Regions from separate parts of the Streptomyces sp. NPDC024687 genome, predicted to be linked through region 2. Evidence: riboswitches for the same ligand, from Rfam matches in the RefSeq annotation. Region 2 holds a riboswitch; each other region holds the start of a gene.
The links. Region 2 has a riboswitch for S-adenosylmethionine ahead of ACZ39I_RS04255 (aminotransferase class V-fold PLP-dependent enzyme). Riboswitches for the same ligand answer to the same signal wherever they lie in the genome.
Positions count from the first base shown of each region.

Region 1: it holds a riboswitch for S-adenosylmethionine, as region 2 does, so the genes downstream of both, ACZ39I_RS08825 (amino acid ABC transporter permease) here and ACZ39I_RS04255 (aminotransferase class V-fold PLP-dependent enzyme) in region 2, are expected to answer to the same signal.
Region 3: it holds a riboswitch for S-adenosylmethionine, as region 2 does, so the genes downstream of both, thrC (threonine synthase) here and ACZ39I_RS04255 (aminotransferase class V-fold PLP-dependent enzyme) in region 2, are expected to answer to the same signal.

Region 1 covers NZ_JBVHLJ010000002.1:528,563-535,779, reverse strand. The annotation lists gene ACZ39I_RS08850 (acyltransferase) at 1-236, opposite strand, end outside; gene ACZ39I_RS08845 (zinc-dependent alcohol dehydrogenase) at 373-1,389, opposite strand; gene ACZ39I_RS08840 (IlvD/Edd family dehydratase) at 1,634-3,346, shown strand; gene ACZ39I_RS08835 (putative leader peptide) at 3,459-3,581, shown strand; gene ACZ39I_RS08830 (glutathione S-transferase C-terminal domain-containing protein) at 3,697-4,563, shown strand; SAM riboswitch class IV at 4,629-4,738, shown strand; gene ACZ39I_RS08825 (amino acid ABC transporter permease) at 5,076-6,059, shown strand; gene ACZ39I_RS08820 (amino acid ABC transporter ATP-binding protein) at 6,056-6,835, shown strand; gene ACZ39I_RS08815 (transporter substrate-binding domain-containing protein) at 6,890-7,217, shown strand, end outside.
Region 2 covers NZ_JBVHLJ010000001.1:954,927-962,143, reverse strand. The annotation lists gene ACZ39I_RS04260 (protein kinase domain-containing protein) at 1-2,108, opposite strand, end outside; gene ACZ39I_RS04255 (aminotransferase class V-fold PLP-dependent enzyme) at 2,176-3,537, opposite strand; SAM riboswitch class IV at 3,657-3,773, opposite strand; gene trpD (anthranilate phosphoribosyltransferase) at 3,850-4,914, opposite strand; gene qcrB (cytochrome bc1 complex cytochrome b subunit) at 5,091-6,728, opposite strand; gene qcrA (cytochrome bc1 complex Rieske iron-sulfur subunit) at 6,725-7,217, opposite strand, start outside.
Region 3 covers NZ_JBVHLJ010000006.1:450,654-457,870, reverse strand. The annotation lists gene ACZ39I_RS25660 (ABC transporter substrate-binding protein) at 1-684, shown strand, start outside; gene ACZ39I_RS25655 (DUF3263 domain-containing protein) at 733-966, shown strand; gene otsB (trehalose-phosphatase) at 1,002-1,823, opposite strand; gene ACZ39I_RS25645 (alpha,alpha-trehalose-phosphate synthase (UDP-forming)) at 1,826-3,223, opposite strand; gene ACZ39I_RS25640 (glucosyl-3-phosphoglycerate synthase) at 3,284-4,228, opposite strand; SAM riboswitch class I at 4,390-4,548, shown strand; gene thrC (threonine synthase) at 4,566-5,846, shown strand; gene ACZ39I_RS25630 (MoaD/ThiS family protein) at 5,843-6,118, shown strand; gene ACZ39I_RS25625 (cold-shock protein) at 6,561-6,767, shown strand.

The sequences.
Region 1 (7,217 bases), on a different contig from region 2:
GGGCCGACGAACACCCCGTTGCCGAGCACGGCGGGTTCGTAGACCAGCGCGTAGTTCTGGAGCTTCACGTTGTCGCCGATGCGCACCCCGGGGCCGACGTAGGCGCCCCGGCCCACGATGCATCCGCTGCCCAGCCGGGCGTCCTCGCGGATCTGGGCCAGATCCCAGACGGTCGTCCCGTCGCCGATCGCCGCCGTCTCGTCGACCTGGGCGGTGGGCTGCACCTTGAAGTTCACGGGGCTGAATCCTTCGTCTCGTCGAGCATGTCTGGTCGCCGAGCATGTCGACGGTGTCCTTGTCGGACCGAGTCTGATCACCGCGTCGGCGGAATACCAGCCTCCGTTCGTGAGTGCGTCCGCTGCGGGGACGGCCTCAGACGAGGCCAGGATTGACGTGGATCTTCGGGCCGGGACCGGCACCGGGTGGGCGTCCGCCCGCGAGTACGGCGCCGATCGCGTCCAGTGCGACGGTGGCGGCCACGAGCGGCCTCGGGTCGATGACCTTGTCGGCGTACGCCCTGATGGTGGCGTCGAGCCCGGGGGAGGCCGACAGGACGCCCACCGCCGTCACGTCCTTCAGGACGAGCGTGCGGGTGTCGATCCGGCTGGGCTCGCCGGCCAGCCCGATGTACACGAGCCGCCCGCCCGGTTCGACCAGTTCCTGGGCCAGGGCGGGCAGACGGACCGCGTTGGTGGCGTCGACGACCGCGTCGAACGGCAGGTCCGGCAGCGTGTCCTCGCGCCAGGCGTGCGGGAAGCCCAGTGAGCGCGCGAAGGCGAGGGAGCCCTCGGTGGCGCCCATCAGGTGCACCTCCGCCCCGGCGGCCCGCACGAACAGCGCGACCAGCAGCCCGATGGTGCCCGGCCCCAGCACCAGGACCCGGTCGCCGGGCCCCGCACCGGTGGCCCGCGCGGCCCGCAGGGCGTTGCCACCGGGCTCGACGAGCGCGCCGAGCTGCGGGTCCACGGAGTCCGGCAGGACGTGCAACGAGCCTGCGGGTACCGCGAGTTGCTCGGCCAGGGCGCCGGCTCGGCCGCCCCGGATGCCCACCTCCTCCCGCTTCTCGCACACATGCCCGCGTCCCCGCCGGCAGCGGCGGCAGGTCCCGCAGCCGAGCATGGTGTCGCCCATGACCCGCCGCCCGACCCAGCCCGGATCGACCCCGGCACCCACCGCACGCACCCGGCCGGCCCACTCGTGGCCCAGCCGCATCGGATAGCCGGCGTGCCCTTGGTGGAGGTAGGCCATGGCGCCCGTGAAGAACTCCAGATCGGTACCGCACACGCCGACCCGCTCGACGTCGACGACGACCTCACCGGGAGCGGCGACGGGCGCGGGCACCTCCTGGACCGCGAACTCGCCGGGGGCCGTGAGGACGAAGGCCCGCATCGGCCGGCCCGCCGCGGAGGGGAGGTTCAACGCAGAGGCTCCTTCAGGGGACCGTGGACGAGGTGCCGTACGGGGCAGGGAACGCCGTCTCGCCGCACCGGGCGGACAGCGTCGTCGGGTCCCACGGGACGGTCGCCCTCGGCGCGGTCCGTGGCGGGGGCTGTCGAAGCGGAGAACGGCTGCGTAAGCTGCATCGCGTTCCGGATGGTAGACCGCCGTACCGATCACCCGAAAGAGCCGAGCGATGGGCCTTCGCAGCGCGCAGTGGTACGCGGGACAGGACCGCAACCCCTACATCCACCGGGCCTGGATGCGCCGGGGCGTCCCGGCCGACGCGTTCACCGGCCGGCCCCAGATCGCCATAGCCAACACTGCCTCCGACCTCACGCCCTGCAACGCGCACCTGGACGAGGTGGCCGGATCCGTGCGCGACGGTGTGTACGAGGCGGGCGGCATCCCCCTCGACCTGCCCGTGGTGTCGCTGGGCGAGACCAACGTGCGGCCCACCGCGATGCTCTGGCGCAACATGGCGGCGATGGCCACCGAGGAGATGCTGCGGGCCAACCCCCTCGACGGAGTGGTCCTGCTGGGCGGCTGCGACAAGACGATCCCGTCCCTGCTGATGGCCGCCGCCTCGGTGGACCTGCCCGCCGTGGTCGTACCAGGCGGCCCCATGCTCACCGGCACCTTCCGCGGCACCCCGCTGGGCTGCGGCACGGACGTGTGGCGGCTGTCGGAGGAGGTCCGCGCCGGGACCCTGTCGCAGGAGCAGTTCACCCGCTCCGAGTCGTCGATGATCCGCAGCCGCGGGCACTGCAACACCATGGGTACGGCCTCGACGATGGCGCTGGTCGCCGAGGCGCTGGGCACGGTCGTCCCCGGGGTGGCCGGAACGCCCGCGCCGGACAGCCGGCTGCTGGAGGCCGCGCATGGCACCGGACGCCTCGCGGTGGAGCTCGTGACGGCCGAGCGCCGTCCGAGCACCTTCCTGACCAAGGAGTCCTTCCACAACGCGATCGTGGCGCTGGCCGCGATCGGCGGCTCCACCAACGCCGTCGTCCATCTCCTCGCCATCGCGGGCCGGCTGGGCATCGAGCTGACCCTGGACGACTTCGACCGCATCGGCTCCCGGGTCCCGGTCCTGGTGGACCTCCAGCCCGCCGGGCGCTTCCTCATGGAGGACCTCCACCGGGCCGGCGGACTGCTCGCCGTGCTGCGCGAGGTCGCCGACCTGCTGGACCCCGACGCGCTGACGGTGACCGGAAGGCCGCTGGTGGACCACCTCACCGACGCCCCGATCTGGGACCCCGAGGTGATCAGGACCCGGGCCCGGCCGCTCGTCGAGGAGGGCGGCATCGCCGTCCTGCGCGGCAGCCTCGCACCCGACGGGGCGCTGATCAAACCCGCGGCGGCCTCGGCGCATCTGCTGCGCCACCGGGGCCGGGCGGTCGTCTTCGACAGCATCGAGGACTTCCACGCCCGCGTCGACGACCCGGACCTGGACGTCGACGCCGACTCCGTCCTGGTCCTGCGCGGCTGCGGACCCAAGGGCTATCCGGGCATGCCCGAGGTGGCCAACATGCCGCTGCCCACGAAGCTGCTGGAGCAGGGCGTGCGGGACATGGTCCGCGTCTGCGACGGCCGGATGAGCGGCACCGCGTACGGCACCGTCGTGCTGCATGTCGCCCCGGAGGCGGCGGCGGGCGGCCCGCTCGCTCTCGTACGGACCGGCGACGTCATCAGCCTCGACGTCGCCGCCCGCCGCATCGACCTGGAGGTGCCCGCCGGCGAACTCGCCGCCCGCACCCCGAACGCGGCCACCGTGGCGGGCTTCGCGAACCCGAGGCGCGGCTGGGAGCGGCTGTACGTCGACCACGTCCAACAGGCCGACCAGGGCGCCGACCTCGACTTCCTCGTCGGCTCCAGCGGCTCGGAGGTCAGCCGCGAGTCGCACTGACCAGGAGCGCTCCGGCGGTCCCGCGTTCGCCCACCTCGTGGACGCCCTCTTGACGTGCGCCCCGGCCCGATCGACACTCCACATGGGAATCCTAGTGAACAGGTAGGGAAACATGGGGCGCCTTGAACCGGCCATCGGCCGAGTGAGCCGTACACCTCGGCCTTCGCCTCTCCTGACCTCCCGCCGGCACATCGACCTGCTGCGTGTCTGCAGCGCGATCAGGGCCCTGGGCTGAGCCCGGCCGCAGCCGCCCCGCCGCCCCGCCGCCCCTCCCTGTACCGACCCCCACTTCCGGCCCGACGACGCTTCCGCCGCGCGTACGTCTGCGCACCGACACCCTGGGGAGACCTATGTCCGTCACACCGCTCGCCCATGTCCCCGCCGGCCACCCGGCCCCCGCGTTCCGGGGCAGGATCGGACGGGACGCGCGCAGTGGGCACTACGCCGTGCCGCGCCGCTACCGGCTCCACCTGGCCGCCGCCTGCGCCGACGGCCTGCGCATCGCCGTCGTGCACAGCCTGCTCGGCCTCGACGACGTCTGTCCCGTGACCTTCCTGGACCCGGTCCCCGACTGTCCGGACGGGGGGCACTCCGCGCTGCGCCCGCTGTACGAGGCCAGCGCGCACCGGTACACCGGCGCGGCCGTCGCGCCGGTGCTCAGCGACGACTGGTCGGGGCGGATCGTCAGCACCCACGCCGCCGACATCACCCGCGACCTCGCCCGGCACTTCGGCGGCGGCCGGCCGGCGCTGTACCCGTGCGGAGCGGAGTCGGAGACCGACGCCGTGGAGCGGATGGGCAGGGCCGTCGAGCAGGCCGCGCAGCAGGCCGGGTCGGCGGGCGGCGCCGCCGCGGACCGCACCGCCGCGCTGGAGCAACTGCTGGACACCTTGGGCTCGTTGGAGCGCTGGCTGGAAGGCCGCAGCTACCTGATCCGGGATCACATCACGGCGGCCGACGTCGAGTTGTGGGTCACGCTCGTGCAACTCGACACCGTGCACCGCGACCACCTCGACGCCGCCGCGGTCCAGCGCATCGCCGACCACCCCACCCTGTGGGCCTACGCCCGCCGGCTGACCGCCCACCCGGCCTTCGGCACCCACCTCGACCTCGACGGCATCGCCCGCCGGCACCACGCCCACTGCCGGGGCCTGGAGGCCGCAGGGGCCGCCGTACAGATTCTGGACTGGGCCTCGCACAGCGCCCGCACGTCCTGACCGTTCCAACTGTTGGACCACGATTGACATTCGTTCGGGCATTTGTCTTAACTACGGCCCAGAACGGTCATGAGTGTCAGCGACATGCCCTGGCTTGCTGACCGGCAACCCTCGCTCGGCGGTGGGGTGCCCCAGGTGACGACCGGACCGGACGGCGTTTCGGTAAGCGCGAGGGCCCCAGGGGCCGGAAGAGCACGGTGACGGACATGTACGCAGTCTCCAGGACGGCCACGCGCCGCTCCCCGGGCTGCGTACAGCCGTACACGGACGTGCTCGTGGCCGACCGGAGCGTCGATCTCCTCCGCGTGAGCAGCGCACTGTGTACCGCACCGGGCCGCGCCCGCTGTCGGGGCTGACGTTCCGCCTCCGCAGCCCCCGCGTTCCTGACGAACACCGCGTTCGCGGTGTGCCGTCGTCCGCCCAGCCCCCGGTGCCCGAGCATCCCGTACTGCCGCCGTAGTACGCCGTGTTCGCCGTGCCCCAGGGGAAACCCGACTCCGCCGGAGCCCCTCATGAGTGAACCCCCAGGCGCTGCCGTGTCCGTCACCGAGGCACCGCCGCAGCCCGACACCCCGTCAAAGCCGCTCGCGGCGCAGCGAGTTCTGCCGCTGCGGCGACCGGGCCGCTGGATCGCCACCGCCGTCGTCCTGGTCCTGACGGCCCAGTTCGTCCACGGCCTGGTGACCAACCCGTTCTACCAGTGGGACCGGTTCGCCTACTGGTTCCTGCGGCCGACCGTCCTCGACGGGCTGGTCATCACTCTGGAAGTCGCCGCCTACAGTGCGGTGCTGGGCCTGCTCGGCGGCATTCTGCTCGCCCTGGCCCGGCTCTCGAAGAGCCCGGTGCTGCGGGCGGTGAGCTGGACCTACGTGTGGGCTCTGCGCTCCATTCCGCTGATCGTCCTGCTGCTGTTCCTCTACAACTTCAGCGCCCTGTACAAGACCCTGAGCGTGGGCGTCCCCTTCGGTCCTGCCTTCTTCTCCTTCGACGAGTCCCGGCTCGCCACCGACATGGTCATCGCGGTGATCGGCCTCAGCCTCAACGAGGCCGCCTACGCCGCGGAGGTGGTCCGCGGCGGCATCCTCTCCGTCGACCAGGGCCAGCACGAAGCGGCCTCGGCCCTCGGTCTGCCGAAGGGCTACCAGTTCCGCATGATCGTCTTCCCGCAGGCGCTGCGCTCGATCACCCCGAACTACGTCAACCAGCTCATCGGCCTCATCAAGAGCACCTCGCTGGTCTTCTACGTCTCCCTGCTCGACCTGTTCGGCAGCGTGCAGTCCATGGGCTCCACCTACCCCGGAGACATCGTGCCGCTGCTGCTGGTCGCCACCGTCTGGTACCTGATCCTGACCAGTGCCGTCTCCGTCGTGCAGTTCTATGTCGAGCGGTACTACGCCCGCGGCGCCACCCGCTCCCTGCCGCCGACCCCGCTCCAGAAACTGCGCGCCGGTCTCACCGACCTCACGGCGCGTGTCCGCAGGGAGACCGCGATATGACCGTCACCGACATCACCCCCGTCGCGCTCGAAGTGCACGGCGTGCACAAGTGGTACGGCACCCACCGGGTCCTGGACGGCGTCGACCTGACCGTGCGGCCCGGCGAGGTCACCGTGATCCTCGGCGCGTCCGGCTCCGGGAAGTCCACCCTGCTGCGGGTCATCAACCACCTGGAGAAGCCGGAGATCGGCTATGTCAGCGTCAACGACGAGTTGATCGGCGTCCGCCGGCAGGGTGACCGGCTGAAGGAGCTCAGCGAGCGCGCCATCCTGGCCCAGCGCAGCCGCATCGGGTTCGTCTTCCAGAACTTCAACCTCTTCCCGCACCTGACCGTCCTCGACAACGTGGCCGCCGCGCCGGTGGCGACCGGCAAGCTCGGCAGGGCGCAGGCGCAGGAACTGGCCCGCGAACTCCTCGGCAGGGTCGGACTCGGTGACAAAATCGGCGCATACCCCCGGCAGTTGTCGGGAGGCCAGCAGCAGCGCGTGGCCATCGCCCGCGCCCTCGCCCTGCGACCGGGAGTCATCCTCTTCGACGAGCCGACCTCCGCCCTCGATCCCGAACTCGTCGGTGAGGTCCTGGCCGTCATCAAGGACCTGGCGACCAGCGGCACCACGCTCGTCATCGTCACCCACGAGATCGGCTTCGCCCGCGAGGTCGCCGACCGGGTCGTCTTCATCGACGGCGGACGCATCGTCGAGCAGGGCCCGCCCTCCGAGGTCCTCGACCGGCCGCGCAACGAACGGACCCGGGACTTCCTGAGCAAGGTCCTCTGAACCCCTTTTCCCACCGCCTGTTTCTCTCAACTCTCTCAACTCCTAAGGACAGCCATGCCCGTTCACCCCTCCCGACGCAGCCTGATACGCGGCATCACCGCGGCGACCACCGTCGCCACCCTTGCGGGCGGGCTCGCCGCCTGCGGCGGTGACAGCGACGCCGCCACCAGGACGACCGACAGCGCGGGCACGGTCACCGTGGGCCGCCTGTCCAACGGCGCCGCCAAGGAGACCACTCTCAAGGTCGCCGAGGTGAAGTCCATCAGCGCCGAACTGCCCGCCGCCGTGAAGAAGAGCGGCAAGCTGGTCATCGGTTCCGGCACCCTGCCCTCCGGTTCCCCGCCGCTGGGCTTCGTGGGCAGCGACCAGAAGACCCTCACCG
Region 2 (7,217 bases):
ATGCCGTCGGCGGTCGCGGCGTACACGCGGCCGTCCCGGACGACCGGACTCTGGGTTCCGACGGAGGCGCCGCCCTCGACGCGCCGGTGCCAGGTCTGCTTTCCCTTGCGGTTGATGCCGTAGAGGGTCGATCCGTGGCGTACGTAGACGGTGTCGCCCTGGACGGTGGGGTCGCCGTACTGGCGTCCGTCGTCGGTGAACCGGAAGGACCACGCCGTCGATCCGTCGGCGGGATCCAGGGCGACCAGTTCGTAGTCGGACGCGGTGACGCCCACGTCGCCGAAGGGCACACAGGCGAAGTAGCGGCTGCCGTACACCTTGTCGTTGGTGCAGTCCCACAGCGGTTTGCCGGTGCGGCTCAGGCCGTGCAGCATGTCCTCGCCGCCCGATCCGACCATCAGCGTGTCGCCGACCAGCACGGGACGGCCGGTGTCGAGGCCGGCCTTCGTCGCCCAGAGCCGCTTGCCGCTGGTCGCGTCCAGGGCCTGGACCTGGTCCCCGAAGGTGCCGACGTACACCACGCCGTCCGCCACCAGGGGCTCACCGGTGGGTGCCGGTCCGGTCGGCGTGGACCAGCGCACACTGCCGTCGGGGGCGTAGGCCCGCACCCCGCCCGCGTCCGAGCCGTCGCCGTAGGACACCAGGACCAGTCGGCCGGCGGCGACCGGGAACTGACCGTTTCCGGCGAACCGCCTGGCCCAGCGGACCGTGCCGCCCCGGCCGAGCGCGCACAGCTTGGAGGAACCCTCCTGGCCGTCCTCCAGCAGGCAGTACACGCCGTCGGCGGTGGCGAGCGGGGACATGGCCTCCGCGCCGAGCGAGGTCCGCCATACGGTCCGCCCGTCCAGGTCCAGCGCGTGCAGCGCGCGGTCCGTGCCGCCGACGTACACCCGCGTGCCGTCGGGCGAGACGGCCGCACAGGGGCCGCGCCGCCCGCCGAGGCCCTGGACCTTGTACTGCCAGCCCGTCGCCGGCGCGCCCGGGGCCCCTGCCTGTACGGAGCCGTCCGGCGCGTCCCGCAGCCACAGCCACCCGCCCAGTCCGCCGGCCGCCACGACCCCGGCGCCGCCCGCCACGACCCGCAACAGCCGGCGCCGCGACGGCGGGACAGGGGCCGGTGTCACATCGGTGACCGCGGGGATGTCCGTGGCGGTCGGCGGGGCCACGTACTCGACGCGGCTCTCCCGCTCCCCCGAGTCGTGCCCGGGAACCCAGCGCGCCCCGCTCCGCACGGTCTCGGGCTCCTTCACGGCACCGGGTCCGTACCACCCCGGCCGCAGGCTCTCGCGCAGCGAGGCCGTGGTGTGCCCCGCGGCCGCGACCAGCTCCGCGGGGGTCGGCCGGGCCCCGGGGTCGTCCCGCAGACACGCCTCCACCAGTGGCAGCTGCTCCTCCGGTACGGCGGACAGGTCCACGTCACCGGTCAGGATCCGCAGCAGAACGACCGAATCCTGCCCCTCGCCGAAGGGTTCCTTGCCGCCGGACGCGTAGGCGAGGACCGCGCCCAGGGAGAAGACGTCACTGGCCGGCACGACCTGGGCGCCGTTGCGGATCTGCTCGGGCGAGAGATAGCCGACCGACCCGACGACCACTCCGGTCCGGGTCAGGGCCGTGCCTTCCAGGGCCCGGACGATCCCGAAGTCGATGACCCGGGGGCCGTCCGGCGCGAGCAGGATGTTGGAGGGCTTGAGGTCCCGGTGCACCAGGCCCTTGGCGTGGATCGCGGCGAGCGCCTCGGCGAGCGCGGCCGCCAGCAGCCGTACCGCGTCCGCGGGCAGCGGTCCCCGGTCGAGCACGGCGTCCCGCAGGTTGGGTCCCGCCACGAACTCGGTCGCCATCCAGGGACGGGCCGCCTCGGTGTCTGCGTCCACGACCCGCGCGGTGTAGGTGCCCGCCCCGCCGACGGTCTGCGCGGCCCGTACCTCGTGCCGGAACCGGGCACGGAAGGTGCGGTCCTCGGCGTGTTCGGCCCGTACGACCTTCACGGCCAGCCGCAGCCCGCCCCGCGCCTCGGCGAGATACACCTCGCCCATGCCGCCGGACCCGAGTCTGCCCAGGACCGCGTAGGGCCCGATGGCCGGCGGGTCCGTCTCGCGCAGCTCCTGCACCCCGTGCTCCCCCTGCTTTCCGTACGGTTGCTGAGGGGAGCGTATACGCGCGGTGGACTCCGGTCCGTCAGACGGCGGGGACGCAGCGGCCGTCCTCGGTGCGGTACGTCCACTTCGCACCGTCCTCGACCAGTTCCTTCACGGCCTGCACGAACCGCTCGACGTGCTCGTCCGGGGTGCCGGCACCGAAGCTCACCCGGATCGCGTTGAGGGACTTCTCGCCGGGCGCGGCCTCGGGGGCGCCGCACTCGCCCTGGGACTGCGGGTCGCTGCCGAGGAGGGTGCGCACGAGGGGGTGGGCGCAGAAGAGGCCGTCGCGGACGCCGATGCCGTACTCGGCGGAGAGGGCGGCGGCGAAGTGGGAGCTGTTCCAGCCCTCGACGACGAAGGAGATCACGCCGACGCGGGGGGCGTCGTCGCCGAAGAGGGACAGGACGCGGACCTCGGGGACCTCGGCGAGGCCGGCCTTCACCTTCTCGATCAGGTGCTGCTCGCGGGCGACCAGGGTGTCGAAGCCGGCCTCGGTCAGCGCCTTGCAGGCCGACGCGATGGAGTAGGCGCCGATGACGTTCGGGGAGCCGGCCTCGTGGCGGGCGGCGCTGTCGTGCCACTCCACGTCCACTCCGCCGTCCTCGCGCCGGGTGACCTTGCGGCTGGCGCCGCCGCCGGCGAGGTAGGGGTCGGCGGCCCGGAGCCAGTCGGCGCGGCCGGCCAGGACGCCGGAGCCGAAGGGGGCGTAGAGCTTGTGGCCGGAGAAGGCGACCCAGTCGACGTCGAGGTCACGGACGCTCACCGGGTGGTGCGGGGCGAGCTGGGCCGCGTCGAGCACGATCCGGGCGCCGTGGGCGTGCGCGGCCGCCGCGAGTTCCCGTACGGGCCACAGCTCACCGGTGACGTTGGAGGCGCCGGTGACGCACACCAGGGCCGGACCCCGGGGGTCCCGGTCGGCGAGGGCCTTCTCCAGGGTCTGGACGGCCTGGCGCGGGGTGCGCGGGGCGTCCAGGTAGCTGACCCGGGCGTCCTTCCAGGGCAGCAGGCTCGCGTGGTGCTCGGTCTCGAAGACGAAGACCTGGCAGTGGGCGGGGAGCGCCGCGGCGAGGAGGTTGAGCGAGTCGGTGGTCGAGCGGGTGAAGATGAGCTGGTCGTCGTCGCGGCAGTCGAGGAACTCGGTGACGGTCCTGCGGGCGTTCTCGAACAGGTCGGTCGACAGCTGGGAGAGGTAGCCGGCCCCGCGGTGCACGCTGCCGTAGTAGGGCGCGTACGCCGCCACGTCGTCCCAGACCCGCTGGAGGGCCGGTGCGCTGGCCGCGTAGTCGAGGGCGGCGTAGGTGACTTCGCCACCGGTGACCAGCGGGACGGTGACATCCCGCCCCAGAACGGGCAGGGGGGCACAAATGGTCTGGACGGCGGCAGCGGTGGAGACAGACATGGGGGACTCCCGTGAAAGGTGAAAGGTGAGAGGACGTGCGGAGGCGGGGCTCTGCGCCCTATCGCATTCGGTTGCTCACGGAAGACTCCTCGAACGACCAGGATCCCTGGCTCGTGAGGGATCCGCGCTTGCCGTAGACCTCGCTGCCTACGGCCTGGTCTTCACCCGGGGCACCCCGCCACGGACGGAGGGTTGCCGGACAGTCGGCCGGGGCCTCATGACTGTCACTCATGACCTGGTCGAAGAACGTACGTGAAATGATCGTCGTCCCGCAACCCGTGTCCGGATCGCGGGACGACACCCTGGTGAGCGCTATGCGTTGCTCGCGGCCACCCAGCGCTCCAGCGTCCGCTTCGCCGACCCCGAGTCGATCGCCTCGGCGGCCTTGTCCATCCCGGCCCTCAGCTGCTCGGCCAACGTCCCCGAACCCGGGTCCAGGGCCACCAGCGCGGCCGCCGAGTTCAGGAGTACGGCGTCCCGGACCGGGCCCTTCTCGCCGTCCAGCAGGCGGCGGGCGACCTCCGCGTTGTACGCCGGGTCACCGCCCCGCAGGGCCTCCACCGGCACCAGGTCGAGGCCGGCGTCCCGGGGGTCGAAGCTCTCCTCGGTGACCTTGCCGTCGCGGACGACCCAGACGCGGGAGGTCGACGTGGTCGTCAGCTCGTCGAGGCCGTCGTCACCGCGGAAGACGAGGGAGGAGTGGCCGCGCTCGGCGAAGACGCCCGCGACGACCGGCGCCATGCGGGGATCCGCGACCCCGACCGCCTGGGACCGCACGCGGGCGGGGTTGGTCAGCGGGCCGAGGATGTTGAACACCGTGCGGATGCCCAACTGGCCGCGCGCAGCGCCCGCGTGACGCAGCGCCGGGTGGAACTTGATCGCGAAGCAGAACGTGATCCCGGCCTCTCCGGCCACCTCGGCGACCCGCTGCGGGGTCAGCTCCAGGTTGACGCCGAGCTTCTCCAGGACGTCCGAGGCGCCGGACGCGGAAGAGGCGGCCCGGTTGCCGTGCTTGACGACCGTGGCGCCGGTTCCGGCCACGACGATCGCCGACATGGTGGAGATGTTGACGGTCTTGGCGCCGTCGCCGCCGGTGCCGACGATGTCCACCGTCCGCCCGGGGACCTCGATCACGTTGGCGTGCGCGTACATCGTCCGGACGAGCCCGTTGATCTCCTCGACCGTCTCGCCCTTGGCCCGGAGGGCGACCACGAAGCCGGCGATCTGCGCGTCGGTCGCCTCGCCCTGCATGATCCGGTCCATCGCCCACGCCGTCGCGTCGGCGCTCTGGTCGCGGCCGTACAGCAGGGCGTTCAGTACCTCGGGCCAGGAACGGCCCGCCGCGGTGTCGCCTCCAGCGGGGGTCACAGCGCTCATGGGGCCGCTCCAGATGTCGTAGAAAAGTGTGCCCACACCCTATCCAGCGCGGGGCAGCGCAAAGGGCCCCGTCCGGCCTTCGGACGAACCCCTTCCCCTCGGCCCCTCGTGGCACGGCGAAGGGCCCGTCCGGGGTGTCGGACGGGCCCTTCTACCGCGCGTGGCGAGCGCAGCGATCAGTGGTGGCCGTGGCCGCTCGTGATCTCCTTGTACTCCTCGACGGTCGGCTTGGCGATCTGGGACTCGTCGCCGTAGTACGCCTCGCTCAGCTTGGCGCGCAGCTTCTCGGAGCCCTTGATCTTGCGCTCGACGCCGTTCTCGTCGACCGTGGGGCCGATCTCGGCCGGCTTGTACTGCTCGTGCGCCGTGAGCGTGTGCAGCTGCTCCTGGCTGAGCGGCTCGTGCACCTCGATGAACTCACCGTGCGGCAGGCGCTTGATGATGCCGGACTCGCGCCCGTGCAGCACCTTGTCCTTGTCGCGGCGCTGCAGGCCGAGGCAGATCCGCTTGGTGATGATGAACGCCACGACCGGGGCGACGAAGAACGCGACCCGCACGAACCAGGTGATCGAGTTGATCGACAGGTGGAAGTGCGTGGCGAACAGGTCGTTGCCACCACCGATCAGCAGCACCATGTACCAGGTGATCCACGCGACACCGAACGCGGTACGCGTCGGCGCGTTGCGCGGGCGGTCCAGGATGTGGTGCTCGCGCTTGTCGCCGGTGACCCAGGACTCGATGAACGGGTAGACCGCGATGGCGACCAGGACCAGCGGGAAGATGATCAGCGGGATGAACACGCCCAGGACGAGCGTGTGACCCCAGAAGTTGATCTCCCAGCCCGGCATGACACGGATCAGGCCCTCGGAGAAGCCCATGTACCAGTCCGGCTGGGCGCCCGTGGACACCTGGTCGGGACGGTAGGGACCCATCGCCCAGATCGGGTTGATCGAGGCGATCGCCGCGATGGCCGCGATGGCACCGAAGACCAGGAAGAAGAAGCCTCCGGCCTTGGCCATGTAGACCGGCAGCAGCGGCATGCCGACGACGTTGTTGTTGGTCTTTCCGGGGCCCGCGAACTGCGTGTGCTTGTGGTAGAAGACCAGGATCAGGTGGCCGACGACCAGGCCGAGCATGATGCCCGGCAGCAGCAGCACGTGGATCGAGTAGAAGCGGGCCACGAAGTCGCCGCCCGGGAACTCGCCGCCGAACAGGAAGAACGACAGGTACGTGCCGACGATCGGCACGGACAGGATCGCGCCCTCCATGAAGCGGACACCGGTGCCGGAGAGCAGGTCGTCCGGGAGCGAGTAACCGGTGAAGCCGGTGAACATGCCCAGGACGAACAGCAGGAAGCCGAACAGCCAGTTGACCTCACGCGGCTTGCGGAACGCGCCCGTGAAGAACACGCGCATCATGTGCACGAACATGCCGGCGAGGAAGATCAGCGCCGCCCAGTGGTGGATCTGCCGGATCAGCAGACCACCGCGCACATCGAAGGAGATGTGCATGGTCGAGTTGAACGCCTCGGACATCAGCTGGCCCTGCAGCGGGACGTAGCTGCCGTGGTACTCCACCTCGTTCATCGACGGGTGGAAGAACAGCGTCAGATACACACCCGTGAGGATGATGATGATGAAGCTGTAGAGGCAGACCTCGCCCAGCATGAACGACCAGTGGTCGGGGAAGATCTTGCGCATGTTGGCCTTGGCCAGGGAGTAGATCCCCAGCCGGCCGTCGGCCCAGTCGGCGACGCGCTCGCCGGCCGGTGCCTTCCCGCGTGCGCGGGCCTCGGAGGACTCTGTAGTACTCATCCGCGCTCCCAGAAAGCAGGACCGACGGGCTCCTCGAAGTCGCCGAGCGCTTCGAGGTAACCCTGGTCGTTCACGCCGATGCGCAGCTGCGGCAGGGCGTGACCGGCGGGGCCGAAGATCACCCGGGCACCGTCGGAGAGGTCGAAGGTGGACTGGTGGCAGGGGCAGAGCACGTGGTGCGTCTGCTGCTCGTACAGGGAGATCGGGCAACCGACGTGGGTGCAGATCTTCGAGTACGCGACGATTCCCTCGTACGACCACTCGAGCTCGCGCTTGTCCTTGATGTTGTCCGGCTGGATGCGGACGATCATCAGGGCGGCCTTGGCGATCTCGGTCTGGAACTCCTCGTCGTGCTCCTCCAGGCCCTCGGGCTTGGCAAAGGTCAGCGAGCCGACCGCGACGTCGGAGGGGCGCAGCGGCTCGTTGGTGTTCATGTTGACGAGCTGGAGACCCTTGCGCCACATGGTGTGGCGGAGCTTGGTGCCGGGC
Region 3 (7,217 bases), on a different contig from region 2:
CCGCTCGGCCCCGAGGAGGCGCAGGCCGAGACCATGCAGTGGCTGCTGAGCGGGGGCGGCGGGTACGTCGACGACGTCGGCACGTACGGGATCGACTCCGACGAGAACATCGCGACGCTGACCTGGCTCAAGGACGACCTCGTCGGCAAGGGACTGACCGGTCCGGTCGCACCCGAGAACCTGAACCGGGCCGCCGCGTTCTCGGCGTTCGCCGCCGGGGACGTCGGGATGCTCAACGGGCACCCCTCGCTGATGAAGATCGCCGCCGAGAAGGGGGTGAAGTTCGGGATGGTGCCCATGCCCGGCACCGACCGGCCGACCAAGAACTCCATGGGCGTCGCCGACTGGATGATGGCCTTCAAGCAGAACGGGCACGCCGAGCAGGTGGGCGACTTCCTCGACTTCGTCTACAGCGAGAAGAACGTGCTCGCCTTCTCACGGGAGTACGACCTGCTGCCGGTGACCAACTCCGCCTCCGAGGTCATGAGCAGGGCCTCCCGGGACGCCGACCTCAAGCCCTTCCTCGACGCGCTGCCCTCCGCGGAGCTGCCTCCGGTGGGGAAGACGTCGTGGGCCTCGGTCAGCGCGGCCGTGAAACGGCGGATCGGCTCCGCGGTGAGCTCCGACGGGGACCCCACGGAGGTGCTGCGCGCGTTGCAGCTGACCGCGCGGAACGCCGAGTAGGCGCCCTGTAGGCGCTGTCTGTCAGTGGCGGGCGTTACGGTCGGGGGCATGGAGCATGCGGAACTCGACCGCCGGGAGCGGGACATCCTCGCGCTGGAGCGACGCTCCTTCGCGGGGCCCGGTGCCAAGGAGCGGGCGATACGCGAGGAACTCGGCCTGGCGCCGGTCCGCTACTACCAGCTGCTCAACGCCCTGCTGGACGACGAACGCGCGCTCGTCTTCGACCCGGTGACGGTGAACCGGCTGCGGAGGGTGCGGGAGGCCCGGCGGGCGGAGCGCTGAGGGCCGGCTGAACGTCGGCTGCGGGCCGGCGGCGGTCAGGCGAGCCGTTCCGCCAGGTCCCGCAGCAGGCCCACCACACCGGCCGGGCCGTCCACCACCAGGTCCGCCCGCTTGCGCAGTTCCGCCACCTCGTCGCTGCCGCTGCACACCAGGAGGCCGGGGGTGCCGGTGCCGCGGAGTTGGTCGACCGCGGCGAAGGCGGGCAGGTCGCCCAGGTCGTCGCCGGCGTAGAGGACGGAGCCGGCGGACAGGTCGCGGACGTGGGTCAGCAGGGCCACGCCCTTGTCCATGCCCGGGGGACGCAGTTCCAGGACCAGTCGGCCCGGCTCGACGATCAGGCCGTGATGGGCGGCCAGGTCGCCGAGAGGGGCGCGGAGGGCGTCGAACGCGGCCTGCGGGTCCGGGGCGCGGCGGGTGTGCACAGCCACCGCCCGGCCGCCCTTCTCCTCGACCCAGGCGCCGGTCCCGTCGAGGAGCTCCGGCAGCTCGGCACGGACCGCGGCCACGCCGGGATGCGGCTCGGGCGCCGTGACCTCGCCCGTCGCCGCGTCCCAGCGTTCCGCGCCGTAGTGACCCAGGACGGTCAGGTGCTCCAGGCCGGGTACGCCCGCGAAGCCGCCGTAGCGGACCGCGATCTCGGCCGGGCGGCCGGTGATCACCGCGACGGAGGCCACCTTCGGTGCCAGGGCGGCGAGGACGGCCACCGCCTCGGGGTGCGCCCGCGCCTGCTCCGGATCCGCCACGATCGGCGCCAGCGTCCCGTCGAAGTCGAGCCCGATCACCGCCCGCCGCGGCTCCGCGAGAAGCGCCCGCAGACCGTCCCGCCCGGCAGGCGTGGTGGGTGTAGGAAGGTTCATGCTCACCCGTTCAGTACCTTCAGGGCGTTCAGCTGGTCCAGGAACCACTGAGCCGGTGGGAGTGCCGTCGCTGCCGCGGTGAGCCTCTTCGCGCGGTCCACCCGTTCGTGGGCCGGCATCGTCAGGGCCTCGTGCAGGGCCGCCGCCGTCTGCTCGACGTCGTACGGGTTCACCACGATCGCGTCGTCACCCAACTCCTCGTACGCCCCGGCCTCCCGCGACAGCACCAGCGCGCACCCCTGGTCGGACACCACCGGCACCTCCTTCGCGACCAGGTTCATGCCGTCCCGGATGGGGTTGACCAGCGCCACGTCGGCCAGCCGGTACGCGGCGAGGGAGCGCGCGAAGTCGTCCTTCAGATTCAGCAGGACCGGCGTCCAGCCCGGTGTGCCGAACGTGTCGTTGATCTCCTCCGCAACCCGCTGCACCTCGGCCGTGTAGTCCCGGTACACCGCCAGGTCCTGCCGCGAGGGATACGCGAACGCCACGTGCACGACCCGCTCGCGCCACTCCGGCCGCGACTCCAGCAACCGCCGGTAGGCCCGCAGCCCGCGCACGATGTTCTTGGACAGCTCGGTCCGGTCCACCCGCACGATCGTCTTCCGGCCCGCGCCGATCTCCTCGCGCAGTCCGACGATGCGTTCCTCGACATCGGCCTCGTGGGAACGCGCGCGCAGGAAGTCCGCGTCCGCGCCCAGCCCGTGCACCCCGATCCGGGTCTCGCCGAGCCCGTCCGCGAGCTCCGTACAGCAGGCCGTGAACGCGTCCGCCCAACGCTGGGTGAGGAAGCCGAGCCGGTCGGCGCCCAGCATGCCGCGCAGGAGCCGGCCCGCGATGTCGTCGGGCAGCATCCGGAAGTAGTCCACCGGCGCCCACGGCGTGTGCGAGAAGTGGGCGATGCGCAGGTCGGGACGGAGTTCACGGAGCATCCCCGGCACCAGGCACAGGTGGTAGTCCTGGACCAGGACCGCCGCCCCCTCGGCCGCCTCCTGAGCCAGCGCCTCGGCGAACGCGCGGTTGTACGTCTCGTACGACGCCCACTGCCGCCGGAACTCCGCGTCGAAGGACGGCTCCAGCGGGGTCTGGTACAGCAGGTGGTGGACGAACCACAACACCGAGTTGGCGATGCCGTTGTACGCGTCGGCGTGCACGTCGGCCGGGATGTCGAGCATGCGGACCCCCGCCTCGCCGACCCCGCGCCGGACCGCCTCGCGGTCGCCGTCGCCGAGCGCCGAGCACACCCACAGGGAGCCCGCGTCGGAGCCGATCGCCGACAGGCCCGAGACCAGCCCGCCGCCACCGCGTTTGGCATGCAGCGAGCCGTCCTCGCGCACTTCGTACGAGACCGGGCCGCGGTTGGACGCGACCAGCACCTGAGCAGCACTGTTGGTTGACGCCATACGCCTCAACCTAGCCCGGCCCCCAAACGCTCAAACGTGCGGTTGCGCACTTCCGCGCACTTACGCGACCTTCCGCTCCGCGTACTCCGCGATCTCCACCATCGGCGGCCGCTCCTCGGTGTCCACGGAGTACGTCCGCGGCTCGAAGCCGTCCCGGCCCCGCTCGAACTGGGTAATGGCGGGCCGGATCATATGGCCGCGGGCCAGCCTCAGCTGGGCGGTGCGGTAGATCGCCGCGGACATCCGGCCCAGGGCCTGACCGTCCTGGTGGCGGTGCTTGCGCACCCCGACGTCGACCTGGGCGAGGGCGTCGAGACCGACCAGGTGCAGGGCGTCGACCAGCATGCCCAGCTCGATGCCGTAACCCACGGGGAACGGCAGCTGCTCCAGCAACGAGCGCCGGGCCGCGTACTCGCCGCCCAGCGGCTGCACGAAACCGGCCAGCTGCGGCCAGTGCATGTTCAGCAGCGGGCGCGCCATGAGCTCGGTGACCCGGCCGCCCTGCCCGGCGGCGCCGCCCAGGGGACGGTCGTACATGCCCTTGACCAGGTCGACCCCGGGATCGGTGAGCAGCGGGCCGACGATGCCGGAGACGAAGTCCGAGGAGAACTCCTTCAGGTCGGCGTCGATGAAGCAGACGATGTCCCCGCTGGTGACCAGCAGGGAGCGCCACAGGACCTCGCCCTTGCCGGGCACGGCGGGTATGCGCGGGAGGATGTCGTCGCGGTGGACGACCCGCGCGCCTGCCGCGGCCGCGACCTCGGACGTACGGTCGGTCGATCCCGAGTCGACGACGACGATCTCGTCGACGAGCGGGACCTGTTGCATGAGGTCATGACGGATCACGGCGACGATGTCACCGACCGTCTCCTCCTCGTTGAGCGCGGGCAGGACGACACTGACGGTCTGCCCCGAGCTCCGCTTCGCGGCCATGATCCGGTGGAGCGGGCGATCAGTCGCGGACCAGGACCTGGTGGCCAGCCAGCGCTCGACTTCGTTCAGCACAGTGCGCGGCTCCTTAGCGTGCCCGCCGCTGGAAGCGGCTGATGGGTAGGTCATCTCGCGGTTCGGACGTCTCTCTCAACTGTCCTGGTCGTCGGTTACAGTCTTGAACAACGCGGATGACCATCGCATGTCCTGGGTGGCCGCCGTTAACAACTTCATACCGCTCATCCAGAGGGGCAGAGGGATACGGCCCGATGAAGCCCCGGCAACCCTCCAGTCGGTTCTCGTAGCGATCGCTGGCGATCGTCTCCGCGAGGCTCCCGACTCGGGAAGGTGCCAAATCCGTCTCACGGCGAAGTGCGTCGTGAGGAAGATGAGGAGAAAGGGCCTCGCCTCCATGGCTGCGCAGACTGTTGCAAGCACCACGAACTCCGTCGATCTGGGTCCCGCCGCGGCACTGAGCTGCCGCGAATGCGGCCACCGCGTCCCGCTCGGCCCGGTCTTCGCCTGCGAGGAGTGTTTCGGCCCGCTCGAGATCGCGTACGACTTCTCGGCCTACGAAACCGAGGAGCTCCGCAAGCGCATCGAGGCGGGACCTTCGAACATCTGGCGCTACGCCCCGCTGCTGCCCGTCCCCGCGGACGTGGCCGACAAGCCCAACATCAACCCCGGCTGGACCCAGCTCGTCAAGGCCGACAACCTCGCCCGCGAGCTTGGCGTGACCGGCGGCCTGTACATCAAGGACGACTCCGGCAACCCGACGCACTCCTTCAAGGACCGCGTCGTCGCGCAGGCCATCGAGGCCGCCCGCGCCTTCGGCTTCACCACCCTCTCCTGCTCCTCCACCGGCAACCTGGCCGGCGCCGTCGGCGCCGCCGCGGCCCGGGCCGGCTTCCGCTCCTGCGTGTTCATCCCGCACGACCTGGAGCAGGGCAAGGTCGTCATGGCCGCGATCTACGGCGGCGAGCTCGTCGGCATCGAGGGCAACTACGACGACGTGAACCGCTTCTGCTCCGAGCTGATCGGCGACCCGGCCGGTGAGGGCTGGGGCTTCGTCAACGTCAACCTGCGGCCGTACTACGCGGAGGGCTCCAAGACCCTGGCGTACGAGATCTGCGAGCAGCTGGGCTGGAAGCTCCCCGACCAGCTGGTCGTGCCGATCGCCTCCGGCTCGCAGCTCACGAAGATCGACAAGGGTCTGCAGGAGCTGATCAAGCTGGGGCTCGTCGAGGACAGGCCGTACAAGATCTTCGGCGCGCAGGCGGAGGGGTGCTCGCCGGTGTCGGTGGCGTACAAGGCCGGGCACGACGTGGTCCGCCCCCAGAAGCCGGACACCATCGCCAAGTCGCTGGCCATCGGCAACCCCGCGGACGGTCCGTACGTGCTGGACATCGCGCGTCGTACCGGCGGTGCGGTGGAGGACGTGAACGACGAGCAGATCGTCGACGCGATCAAGCTGCTGGCGCGGACCGAGGGGATCTTCGCGGAGACCGCGGGTGGCGTGACGGTGGGTGTGACCCGCAAGCTGATCGAGAACGGCGTCCTCGACCCGACGAAGACCACGGTGGTGCTGAACACCGGCGACGGTCTCAAGACCCTGGACGCGGTGGCCGGTACCGGGCTCACCGCCACGATCCGTCCGAATCTGGACTCTTTCCGAGAGGCTGGCCTCGCATGAGCGTCAACGTCCGCATCCCCACCATCCTGCGCACCTACACCGGCGGCAAGGCCGAGGTGCAGGCCGAGGGTGGGACCCTCGCCGAGGTCATCTCCGATCTGGAGAAGAACCACACCGGTATCGCGGCGCGTGTTCTCGACGACCAGGGCAAGCTGCGGCGGTTCGTGAATGTGTACGTGAACGACGACGATGTGCGGTTCGAGCAGGGGCTGGAGACGGTGACGCCCGACGGGGCCGGAGTCTCCATCATCCCGGCGGTCGCCGGCGGGTGACCGTATGACTGGTCATTACCTTCGGTAACAGAAATTACCGAGTGTTCATCCGATTGCCCTCTCCGCGAAGAAGCGGAGGGGGCAATTCTCTATGGTTGAGCACGGTACAGTTGGGGAACCTGCTGCTTCCTTCATGCCGCACGCATATGAGTTCCGACTTCGGATGCGACGAGAAGTAGCCAAAGTGTGTGGGTTCTTTGCGTCTTATGCTCCTTTTGTGGGGCCCGACTTGCCCCGAATTCGGGCGAATTCTCACTACATTCCGGACCCCTTCCGTCCGGAATTCTCGTCCGATTGACCTGTTGCAGACGGCAGTTGGACAGATACATTCAGCCGCGGTCGACGCGTTCCGGCGCACGCCCCCAACCATGTGGGGGGTGAGGTCTGACCCGGATCCATGAAGTGTGGATCCGTGCAAGGGCCAGTAATAGGGGAGTTAGGCATGGCTCAGGGCACCGTCAAGTGGTTCAACGCGGAGAAGGGGTACGGCTTCATCGCGGTCGACGGTGGTGCGGATGTATTCGTCCACTACAGCGCGATTCAGATGGACGGCTACCGCACCCTTGAAGAGGGCCAGCGGGTCGAGTTCGAGATCTCGCAAGGTCAGAAGGGGCCGCAGGCGGACATGGTTCGTCTCGCGACTGGCTGAAGCACGCGCCGGGTAACAACAGCGTCGTTCTTCGTTCTTCTTCGGAGGGCTCGTACCCCATGGGGAGTCATGGGTACGGGCCCTTCGGCATGCGTGTGCCTCCGGAGGGCGAGCAGTGTTCGTCTGCGGGTCCGGTGGGGGCGGGCGTTGTGCGCAGTTCCCCGTGCCCCTGAATGCCTGCGGCGGCCTGTTTCGGTCCGGTGGGGGCTTGGGTGGCGCGTGCGGTGTGTTGGGGGTCGGTGCCGGGACGCCGGCCGCTGCGGGCGGACACCCCCCACCCCGTCCCCTGCGCGCCGTACGCGGGTTGCGGCCCGTGTCGTCACAGGTCACGCCCGGGGCCTGCCGCCCCCGGACCACCCGCCCGGGCGGCCCACTCACCCCCGCCCCGGGGGCCCGATACGCGAGAGGCGCTTGCACTCGACCATGCCGAGTGCTAATCATTGGCGTTAG